DNA from 3 places in the Streptomyces spiramyceticus genome. Region 2 is predicted to be linked to each of the others. Evidence: riboswitches for the same ligand, from Rfam matches in the RefSeq annotation. Region 2 holds a riboswitch; each other region holds the start of a gene.

Region 1 (3,267 bases), on a different contig from region 2:
CGACGCGCTGCGCGCGCCCGCCTTCGCGGACAGCGAGATCGACCGGCTGGTGCGCAACCGGCTCGACGAGATCCCGCACGAGACGGCCAACCCGTCCCGTCGGGCCGCCAAGCAGCTCTCCAAGGAGCTCTTCCCCGCCGGTTCGCGCATGTCGCGGCCGCGCCAGGGCTCGGAGGAGACGGTGGAGCGTATCGACTCCGCCGCAGTGAGGGGCTTCTACGAGGCGCACGTGCGTCCCGCGACCGCCACCGCCGTGGTCGTCGGCGACCTCGAAGGCACGGATCTCGATGCCGTGCTGGCCGACACCCTGGGCGCCTGGACGGGCAACACCGCCGAGCCCCGCCCCGTCCCGGTGGTGACGGCGGACGACACGGGCCGCGTGGTCATCGTCGACCGCCCCGGCGCGGTCCAGACGCAGCTGCTCATCGGCCGCACCGGCCCGGACAGGCACGACCGTGTCTGGCCGGCCCAGGTCCTCGGTACGTACTGCCTGGGCGGCACGCTCACCTCCCGCCTGGACCGTGTCCTGCGCGAGGAGAAGGGCTACACGTACGGCGTGCGCGCCTATGGCCAGGTGTTGCGCTCCGCCGCTCCCTCCGGTCCGGAAGGGGCCCCGGGCGCCGCGATGCTCGCGATCAGCGGCTCCGTGGACACCGAGTCCACGGGTCCGGCGCTGGAGGACCTCTGGAAGGTGCTGCGCACCCTCGCAGAGGAAGGCCTGACCGACGCCGAGCGCGACGTCGCCGTACAGAACCTGGTGGGCGTCGCCCCGCTGAAGTACGAGACGGCCGCGGCCGTCGCCGGCACGCTCGCCGACCAGGTCGAGCAGCAGCTGCCGGACGACTTCCAGGCCCAGCTGTACGCGCGCCTCGTCGAGACCGGCACGGTGGAGGCCACCGCAGCGGCCGTCAGCGCCTTCCCTGCCGACCGTCTGGTCACGATCCTCGTCGGGGACGCGTCCCAGATCGAGGAGCCGGTCAGGGCGCTCGGCATCGGCGAGGTGAAGGTGGTGGCCGGCTGATAAGCCGCGCACCAAATGCCCCTGTAATGGGGCATAGGGGGACGGAATAGAGGGACCCCGGTGACCGACAGGCCGCCGGGGTCCTTCCTGTATGTCCCTTTTGTTGTGGAGGTTGCCTGTCTGGCCTGTGGGGTGCGTTACAAAACCTCGTGTCTGTTTGGTGATTGACAGATGTCCCGTTTAGCGTCTGTCCGGCTGTTCGTCAGCAATGCGCCGCATCCGCGGCGCCGGACAGTCATCGCCGAGTCCCCGTCAGGCGCGAGCCTGGGGAGCCGGGGACCCATTCAGTCCCTGGGGTGAATCGGACGGCCTCTGTGCGCGTACGTACGGAGGGGTCCGTAGGAGACCTTCCTGCTCCGAACCCGTCAGCTAACCCGGTAGGCGAGAAGGAAGGAAAGGATCAGCCACTCCATGGCGTTCACCCGTGCCACCGGGAAGCACCGTCGTCCGAGCCGTCTGACGCGCAAGAGCGCGAACATGGCGGGTGTTGCCGCCCTCGCGACGACCGGCGTCATCGGAGGCCTGGCCTCTCCCGCCCTCGCCGCCCACGACGACACCAGCGCCGAAGCGGCGCGCTCCGTCGCGGACACCGGCCTGACCCAGGCCCTCGTCATCGGCGACTCCCTCGCCGACCAGATCGCGGCCCAGGCCGAGTCCCAGCGACAGGCCGCCGTCAAGGCGGAGGCCGCCCGCAAGGCCGAGGCCGAGCGGAAGGCCGAGGCCGAGCGCAAGGCCAGGGCCGCCGCTGCGGCGAAGGTCAAGAGGGAGCGGGAGGAGCGCGCGGCCAGGGAGCGTGCCGCCCGCGCCGCCGAGCGCAAGCGCCTCAACAGCTACACCCTTCCCATCGCCGGTTCCGTGGTGACCACCGGCTACAACGCCGGCGGCTCGCTCTGGTCCTCCGGCAGCCACTCCGGTGTCGACTTCCGTGCACCGTCCGGCAGTTCCGTCGTGTCCGTCGGCCGCGGCACCGTCGTCGAGGCCGGCTGGGGCGGCGCGTACGGCAACAACATCGTCATCAGGATGAACGACGGCACGTACACGCAGTACGGCCACCTGTCGTCCATCCGCGTCTCCGTCGGCCAGGCCGTCACCACCGGCCAGCAGATAGGCCTCTCGGGTTCGACCGGCAACTCGACCGGCCCGCACCTGCACTTCGAGGCCCGTACGACGCCCGACTACGGCTCCGACATGGACCCGACCGCGTACCTGCGCGCGCACGGCGTCAGTATCTGACCCCGACTCCGACGACGCGGTCCGACGCACCTCCGCTTTCCCCGAAGGCCCCGGCTTCCCCGCCGGGGCCTTCGGCTTGGCCAAAAGATATCCATGGATTCCGGCCTCCCTTCGGAAATTCCCCGCCTCTGCAATAGAGTCGCTGAACAAGCGTCAATCGACCGCGTTTCGCGGGGATTAAGGCGGAGGTCAGGTCATGCGCATTCCCGCGCAATCGGTATGCACGGCGATCCGTGACGACATCGTCTCCGGTGTCTTCCAGCGCGGCAGCCGGCTCACCGAAGAGCTGCTTGCGCGTCGTTACGGTGTCTCGCGCGTCCCGGTGCGCGAAGCCCTGCGCACCCTGGAATCCGAGGGGTTCGTCACCACCCGCCGGCACGCCGGCGCCTGCGTCGCCGAGCCGACCGAGCAGGAGGCCGCCGACCTCCTGGAGGTCAGGACGCTGCTGGAGCCGCTGAGCGCGGCCCGCGCCGCCCAGCGGCGCACCGAGGCGCACCTCAAGGTGCTGCGTGGGCTGGTCAGGCTGGGGCAGGAGCGGGCCCGCCGGGGCGAGGGCGAGGACCTGCGCTCACTCGGCGGCTGGTTCCACGAGACGCTCGCCCAGGCCTCCGGCAGCCCCGGCCTGACGGCGCTGCTCACCCAGCTCAGGCACAAGATCGCCTGGATGTACGCCGTCGAGCAGCACGCACGCCCCGTCGAGTCGTGGGCCGAACACGGCGCGATCGTCGACGCCGTGGCGCGCGGTGACGCGGAGCGTGCCAGGTCGCTCATGGCGCTGCACGCCGAACGGGCGGTCGCGGTGCACCGGTTGCGGCAGCCGGACCGGGACCGGGAGCGTGTGAGGACTTCGCAACATGCCGTAAACACGGCGAGTGGGCGTCATTAACAGGTGCGCCGTATACAAAGAGGGTGAATTGGCGGGGGGCCAATTCGCGCTGCCCGCATTCTTCGGCGTATCGCGCCGCGCAAAAAGAAGGAGCCGCATCCCCCGAGGAATTCGGGGGATGCGGCTC
Region 2 (3,267 bases):
CCATCGCCATCCCGCTCCTCGGCGCGACCGGCGCGAACGCTGCCGAGGCCACGACCTGGGACCGGGTCGCCGAGTGCGAGAGCGGAGGCATGTGGAGTGCCGACCTCGGCAACGGCTACTACGGCGGACTGCAGTTCTCGCAGGAGGCCTGGGAGAGCAACGGCGGTACGGCGTACGCGCCGCGCGCCGACCTCGCCAGCCGCTCCCAGCAGATCCAGATAGCGGAGAAGGTCCTGGCCGACCAGGGGCCGAAGGCGTGGCCCAGCTGCGCGACGATCTCCGGCCTGGTGGAGGGTGACGACACCCCGCCGGGCGTCGGCACGCCCGCCGAGCCGACGCCGTCGGAGGCTCCGGATAGCCCGGACACTTCGGAACGGTCCGAGCCCCTTGAGGACATCGTGGGCTCCGACTCCGAGGCCGACAGGACAAAGAAGGCCGACGAGGCCGACAAGGCCGACGTGAGTGAGGAGCCTGCCGGGTCGGACGCCTCCGAGCCCGCCAAGGCCCCCGACGCCACCCCCGCGGACGAGACCACTCCGCCCGCCCCCGAGAAGAGCGCCCCCTCGGGCAAGCACCGCGGCGAGGAAGCCCGCGAGGAGAACCGCACCGACGCCGCAGCAGGCGATTCGGGCAACAAGCATGAATCGGGCCGCCACGCCTCCCGAGGTGACGGATCGTCACGCGATGCGGCGAACGCGGGCAGTGCGGACAAGGCACGCAATGCGGATGGCGGTGAGTACACCGTGCGAACCGGTGACAACCTCTGGGCCATCGCCGACGCGCACGACGTCCCCGGCGGCTGGCCCGCGCTCTACGAGGCCAACGAGAAGGCCATCGGGTCCGACGCGGACCTCATCCTTCCTGGCCAGCGCCTTGATCTGAGCTGAAAACAGGGGCAGTTCGGGCTGCTATGTCCGAATTGGAGCCAGTGAGACAAGGGTCTCTTTGCCTCAACTGGCGCGGTCGGTCCGGACGCTCCACCCGTTTCGCCTCTGACCTGCGTGAATGCCGGTTATGCGAAGGCAAGTAGGGGCGATTTCTCCTCGATGTGCGTCTTTGAACATCGGGGAGTCATGTGTTTACGGTCGGATCGCTCGCCACCGCGGGCCCCGTCGACCGTCACGCCGAATCCTGCCGTCGGTCGGGGGAGTAGCTGACGCGTAAAGCGCCGTAGGCAGGAGCGGGGGAACCAGGTAAGTGCCGGGCCCGGCCGTCGAAGGGCGAACGCCGAAAGGCGAACGTCGAAGGACGCACCGGAACCGGCTTGGGGTGAAGCCGCGCGACAGATCGCACCAGGTCGCGCGGCCGGGCAACTCACATGGCCCGAACCCGACAGCTCACCTCGTAGGCGTCGGTGAGGAGATGTCGCATGCTGTTTTCCAGCAAGGCCAAGCACCGTCGCCCGTCCAAGGCCGTCCGGTTCGCCGCGTTCGCCGGTATCACCGGTGTCGCCGTCGCCGCCCCGCTGATGGGTGCCACGTCCGCCTCGGCCGCCAGCGCCGGGGAGTGGGACAAGGTCGCGCAGTGCGAGTCCGGCGGCAACTGGTCCATCAACACCGGCAACGGCTACCACGGTGGCCTGCAGTTCTCGGCGTCCACCTGGGCCGCGTACGGCGGCACCGCGTACGCCGGCACCGCCGACCAGGCCTCCAAGGCGCAGCAGATCGAGATAGCCGAGAAGGTCCTGGCCGGCCAGGGCAAGGGCGCGTGGCCGAACTGCGGCGTGGGCCTGTCCGGCGCCGCGTACGACAGTGGCTCCGCCGAGCAGGCCCAGCCCGAGGCGGCCCAGCCGAAGGCCGAGCCCAAGGCCGAGCGCAGCTCCGGCGACGCCCAGGCGGCCTCCCGCGGCGAGGGCCGCAAGGCGGTGAAGAAGGGCGACGGCGAGTACAAGGTGAAGTCCGGCGACACCCTCGGCAAGATCGCCGAGGCGGAGGACGTCGAGGGCGGCTGGAAGAAGATCTTCGAGCTGAACAAGGACATCATCAGCGACGCCGACGTGATCTTCCCGGGCCAGCAGCTGCACCTCGGCTGAGCCTGACGACCCCACAAAGCTCCCCGGCCCGGCGTGTCTTCCCCCGTACGCGCCGGGCCGGGGTTTTGTCGTTACTGCCCAGTACGTCGCGACTTCCGGCCAGGAGTTTCGTACCGTCCTGGGGGTATTCGGGCGCCTTCTCGTCCCACGGGGCGGGCCATCGGCTGGCCGATGCGCCCGGGCCGGATAGGCTCTTGCCGCAAGGCCAAAGCGACCCTGCACCCAAGCGTCACATCCCAGAAGGAGATGCTCGTGCCGTCCATCGACGTCGTCGTAGCCCGGGAAATCCTGGACTCCCGAGGCAACCCCACGGTCGAGGTCGAGGTCGGCCTCGACGACGGCAGCACCGGTCGTGCTGCTGTTCCGTCCGGTGCCTCCACCGGAGCGTTCGAGGCCATTGAGCTTCGCGACGGTGACCCCGACCGCTATCAGGGCAAGGGTGTCGAGAAGGCCGTCCTCGCCGTCATCGAGCAGATCGGCCCGGAGCTCGTCGGTTACGACGCCACCGAGCAGCGCCTGATCGACCAGGCGATGTTCGACCTGGACGCCACCGAGAACAAGGCCTCCCTCGGCGCCAACGCCATCCTCGGCGTCTCGCTTGCCGTCGCGCACGCCGCCTCCGAGGCGTCCGACCTGCCGCTCTTCCGCTACCTCGGCGGCCCGAACGCGCACCTGCTGCCCGTTCCGATGATGAACATCCTCAACGGTGGGTCGCACGCCGACTCCAACGTCGACATCCAGGAGTTCATGATCGCGCCGATCGGCGCCGAGTCGTTCTCCGAGGCCCTGCGCTGGGGCACGGAGGTCTACCACACCCTCAAGTCCGTCCTGAAGACCAAGGGCCTGTCCACCGGCCTCGGCGACGAGGGCGGCTTCGCCCCGAACCTGGACTCCAACCGCGCCGCGCTCGACCTCATCCTCGAGGCCATCCAGCAGGCCGGTTACATCCCGGGCGAGCAGATCGCGCTCGCGCTCGACGTCGCCGCGTCCGAGTTCTACAAGGACGGCGCGTACGAGTTCGAGGGCAAGTCCCGCTCGGCCGCCGAGATGACGGAGTACTACGAGGAGCTCGTGGCGGCGTACCCGCTCGTCTCCATCGAGGACCCGCTCTTCGAGGACGACTGGGCCGGCTGGAAGGTCCTCACCGACAAGCTGGGCACCAAGGTCCAGATCGTCGGCGACGACCTCTTCGTCACCAACCCGGAGCGCCTGGCCCGCGGTATCGAGGAAGGCGC
Region 3 (3,267 bases), on a different contig from region 2:
CGCCCGTGACGACGTCCAGGCGTACCTCTGGGACCAGCTCGACGGTCTCCTGTCGGCCGCGCCGGTCGACTATGTGAAGTGGGACTTCAACCGCTGTTTCACCGACGCGGGCTGGCCGGGCGAACCGTATCCGCAGAAGCTGTGGACCGCGCACGTGCACGCCCTGTACGGGCTGCTCGACCGGCTGCGGGCCGCGCACCCCACCATCGCCTTCGAGTCCTGCTCGGGCGGCGGCGGGCGGATCGACCTCGGGATTCTCTCCCGTACCGACCAGGTGTGGACCTCCGACAACACCGACCCGCTGGACCGGCTCGCCATCCAGCACGGCTTCAGCCAGCTGCACCCGGCGCGCGCGATGGCCGCATGGGTCACCGACAGCCCGAACACCCAGCTCAATGGGCGGGTCAGCTCGCTGCGCTTCCGCTTCGTGAGCGCGATGGCGGGCGTGCTCGGCATCGGCGGCGATCTGACCGAGTGGGGTGAGTGCGAGATCGCCGAGGCGCGCGAGTGGGTGGATCTCTACAAGGAGATCAGGCCGGTCGTGCAGCACGGCGAGATGCACCGGCTCCGTCCGCCGGACGGCGGCCTGAGCGCCGTCCAGTACACGCACGGGGACGACATCGTCGTCTTCGCCTGGCTCCAGGCCCAGCATTACGGCGAGCAGCAGCCGCCGCTGCGGCTGCGCGGGCTCGACCCGGCGGCGGCATACGCATGCCTGGACACGTCGGCCGTGCACCGCGGGGCCGTACTGCTCCACCGGGGTCTGCGCACGGCGCTGCGCGGTGATCTGGATGCTGCGGTCTTTCGGTTGCGGCGGGTGCGCGAATCGGGAGATACGTAGCAGTTCGGGATGTTGTTCTGCAGTTCGAACTAATTCGGGCAATTAGGCATAACTCCCCTTGCTGGTAAAGGGAATGGCGGGTCCGCTGGTGAGCAGGATCATATTTGTGACGGTGCGTGGCGAGGCGCCGAACGGAAATGCCTGGTCCTGGGCGGGGGTCCGAGATCCGTAATCCACAGAGTGTGACGGGAATTTCATGGTGAATTCCCGCAGGGCAATGCCTGAGTGAATGGAGTGGCTTGTCCGCGGGCGTCCTGTCGGCTTACGGTCACCGTCAATCCGGGTGGACCGCCTAATCCTGCCACCGCCCGGCAACCGCACTCACTCACTCACTCAAGCGTGGCAGGAGCGGGGGACCCAGGTAAGTACGCCGTTCATCCGGATCTGCACGCCGGTCCGGACCGGCTCGGGGTGAAGTCGCGCGAGAGCGCGGCCGGGCATCTCCAGCCCGAACCCGACAGCTCACCTCGTAGGCGACGGAGAGGAATTCGCCATGCCTGCAAAGGGTAAGCACCGCCGCCCGAGGTCGAACTCGATCACTCGCGGTTTTGTCGCCGCGGGCACGGGCGGAGCCGCACTCGCACTCCCGCTCATTGCCGCCACCGGCGCGAATGCCGCGGAGAAGGCCGCCCCGGCCGCCGCCTCCTCGCCCGTGACGCAGAAGGCTGCGGAGAAGGTCACCAAGAAGGCCGCGCAGGCAGCTGCGAAGAAGACCGGCACGAAGACCTACTCCGTCGTCTCCGGCGACTATCTGTCGAAGATCGCCGACCGGGAGAACGTGCGCGGCGGCTGGCAGAAGCTGTACGCCGACAACCGTGAGGTCGTCGGCGGCAACCCCTCGTTCATCCTTCCGGGCATGAAGCTCACCATCGGCGCCAAGGCGCCGGCCGAGGCCCCCGCCGCCCCCCAGGCCAAGGCCGAGGTCAAGCCCGAGGCCAAGCCGCAGGCCAAGGCGGCGGCCAAGCCCGAGACCAGCACCGTCACCGGCTCCGGCTTCTCCGCCCCGGTCCCCGCGGGCGTCACCACGCCGTACCGCGCCGCCGGTGGCAGCTGGTCCAGCGGCTACCACACGGGCGTCGACTTCGCCGCGTCGAGCGGCACGCCGGTCAAGGCCGTCAGCTCCGGCACCGTCGTCTCCGCCGGATGGGGCGGTGCGTACGGCAACGAGGTCGTCATCAAGCACGACGACGGCCGGTACTCGCAGTACGCCCACCTGTCCTCGCTGGCCGTCTCGTCCGGCCAGCGCGTCGGCGGCGGCATCCAGATCGGTCTCTCCGGCAGCACGGGCAACTCCACCGGCCCGCACCTGCACTTCGAGATCCGGACCGGCCCGGGCTACGGCTCGGACGTCGACCCGCTGGCCTACCTGCGCGGCAACGGCGTCTCCATCTGACGCACCCCGCCACTGCGGAATCCTCTCCGTACGCCCCTTTCCCTCCGCCGCAATTGGCGGAAGGAAAGGGGCGTACGTGCGTTTTCGGCGTATTCCGGATTGGGCGAATCTTGACCGGTGTCTTATCTCACGCCGCGTCAACCCCTCCCTACGGTGGCGTAGGTCACTTGCGCCAGTGAAGGATGTATCGACGTGGCAGACGATTCGAGATCATTCAGTGCAGGCACCATCGGGTCGTACGCGGCGATCGGCGACAGCTTCACCGAAGGAGTCGGCGACCCCGGACCCGACGGTGCGTTCATCGGCTGGGCCGACAGGCTGGCCGTACTCCTCGACGACCGCGTCCCCGAGCACACGTTCCGCTATGCCAACCTCGCCGTGCGCGGCCGCCTCCTCGACCAGATCGTGGAGGAACAGGTCCCGCGCGCCCGGGAACTGGCCCCCGATCTGGTGAGTTTCTGCGCGGGAGGCAACGACATCCTCCGGCCCGGCAGCGACCCCGACGACGTCGCCGAGCGCTTCGAGCGGGCCGTGGCCGACCTCACCAACGCCGTGGGCACCGTCATGGTGACCACCGGCTTCGACACGCGGGGCGTGCCCGTCCTGCGCCATCTGCGGGGCAAGATCGCGACGTACACGGCGCACGTACGGGCCGTCGCCGACCGCTACGACTGCCCGGTGCTCGACCTGTGGTCGCTCAAGTCCGTTCAGGACAGGCGCGCTTGGGACGGGGACCGGCTGCACCTCTCGCCCGAGGGGCACACACGCGTCGCGCTGCGCGCGGCACAGGTGCTCGGGCTCGACGTGCCGGCCGACCCGGACCAGGCATGGCCGCCGCAGGCACCGCGCGGCACGCTGGAGGCGCGCAAGGACAACATCCAGTGGGCGCGCGAGCACCTGGTGCCGTGGATCGGGCGGCGGCTGCGCGGCGAGTCGTCAGGCGATCACGTCGAGGCGAAGAGGCCCGACCTGCTGCCGCTCTGAATGCCCGACGGGTATGCGTTCGAGGACGCCGCCCGCGAAGGCGTCGTAC

What was found. Region 2 has a riboswitch for cyclic di-AMP ahead of PXH83_RS11155 (transglycosylase family protein). Riboswitches for the same ligand answer to the same signal wherever they lie in the genome.
Region 1: another riboswitch for cyclic di-AMP. It lies ahead of PXH83_RS24190 (M23 family metallopeptidase); the one in region 2 lies ahead of PXH83_RS11155 (transglycosylase family protein).
Region 3: another riboswitch for cyclic di-AMP. It lies ahead of PXH83_RS28325 (LysM peptidoglycan-binding domain-containing M23 family metallopeptidase); the one in region 2 lies ahead of PXH83_RS11155 (transglycosylase family protein).

What each region holds. Positions count from the first base shown of each region.
Region 1 covers NZ_JARBAX010000002.1:105,554-108,820, forward strand. Annotated here, with positions in the region: gene PXH83_RS24185 (M16 family metallopeptidase) at 1-1,021, shown strand, start outside; cyclic di-AMP (ydaO/yuaA leader) riboswitch at 1,251-1,420, shown strand; gene PXH83_RS24190 (M23 family metallopeptidase) at 1,433-2,254, shown strand; gene PXH83_RS24195 (GntR family transcriptional regulator) at 2,451-3,140, shown strand.
Region 2 covers NZ_JARBAX010000001.1:2,491,260-2,494,526, reverse strand. Annotated here, with positions in the region: gene PXH83_RS11160 (transglycosylase family protein) at 1-887, shown strand, start outside; cyclic di-AMP (ydaO/yuaA leader) riboswitch at 1,216-1,366, shown strand; gene PXH83_RS11155 (transglycosylase family protein) at 1,370-2,032, shown strand; gene eno (phosphopyruvate hydratase) at 2,279-3,267, shown strand, end outside.
Region 3 covers NZ_JARBAX010000002.1:1,061,414-1,064,680, forward strand. Annotated here, with positions in the region: gene PXH83_RS28320 (alpha-galactosidase) at 1-841, shown strand, start outside; cyclic di-AMP (ydaO/yuaA leader) riboswitch at 1,162-1,332, shown strand; gene PXH83_RS28325 (LysM peptidoglycan-binding domain-containing M23 family metallopeptidase) at 1,335-2,234, shown strand; gene PXH83_RS28330 (SGNH/GDSL hydrolase family protein) at 2,427-3,218, shown strand; gene PXH83_RS28335 (STM4011 family radical SAM protein) at 3,171-3,267, opposite strand, start outside.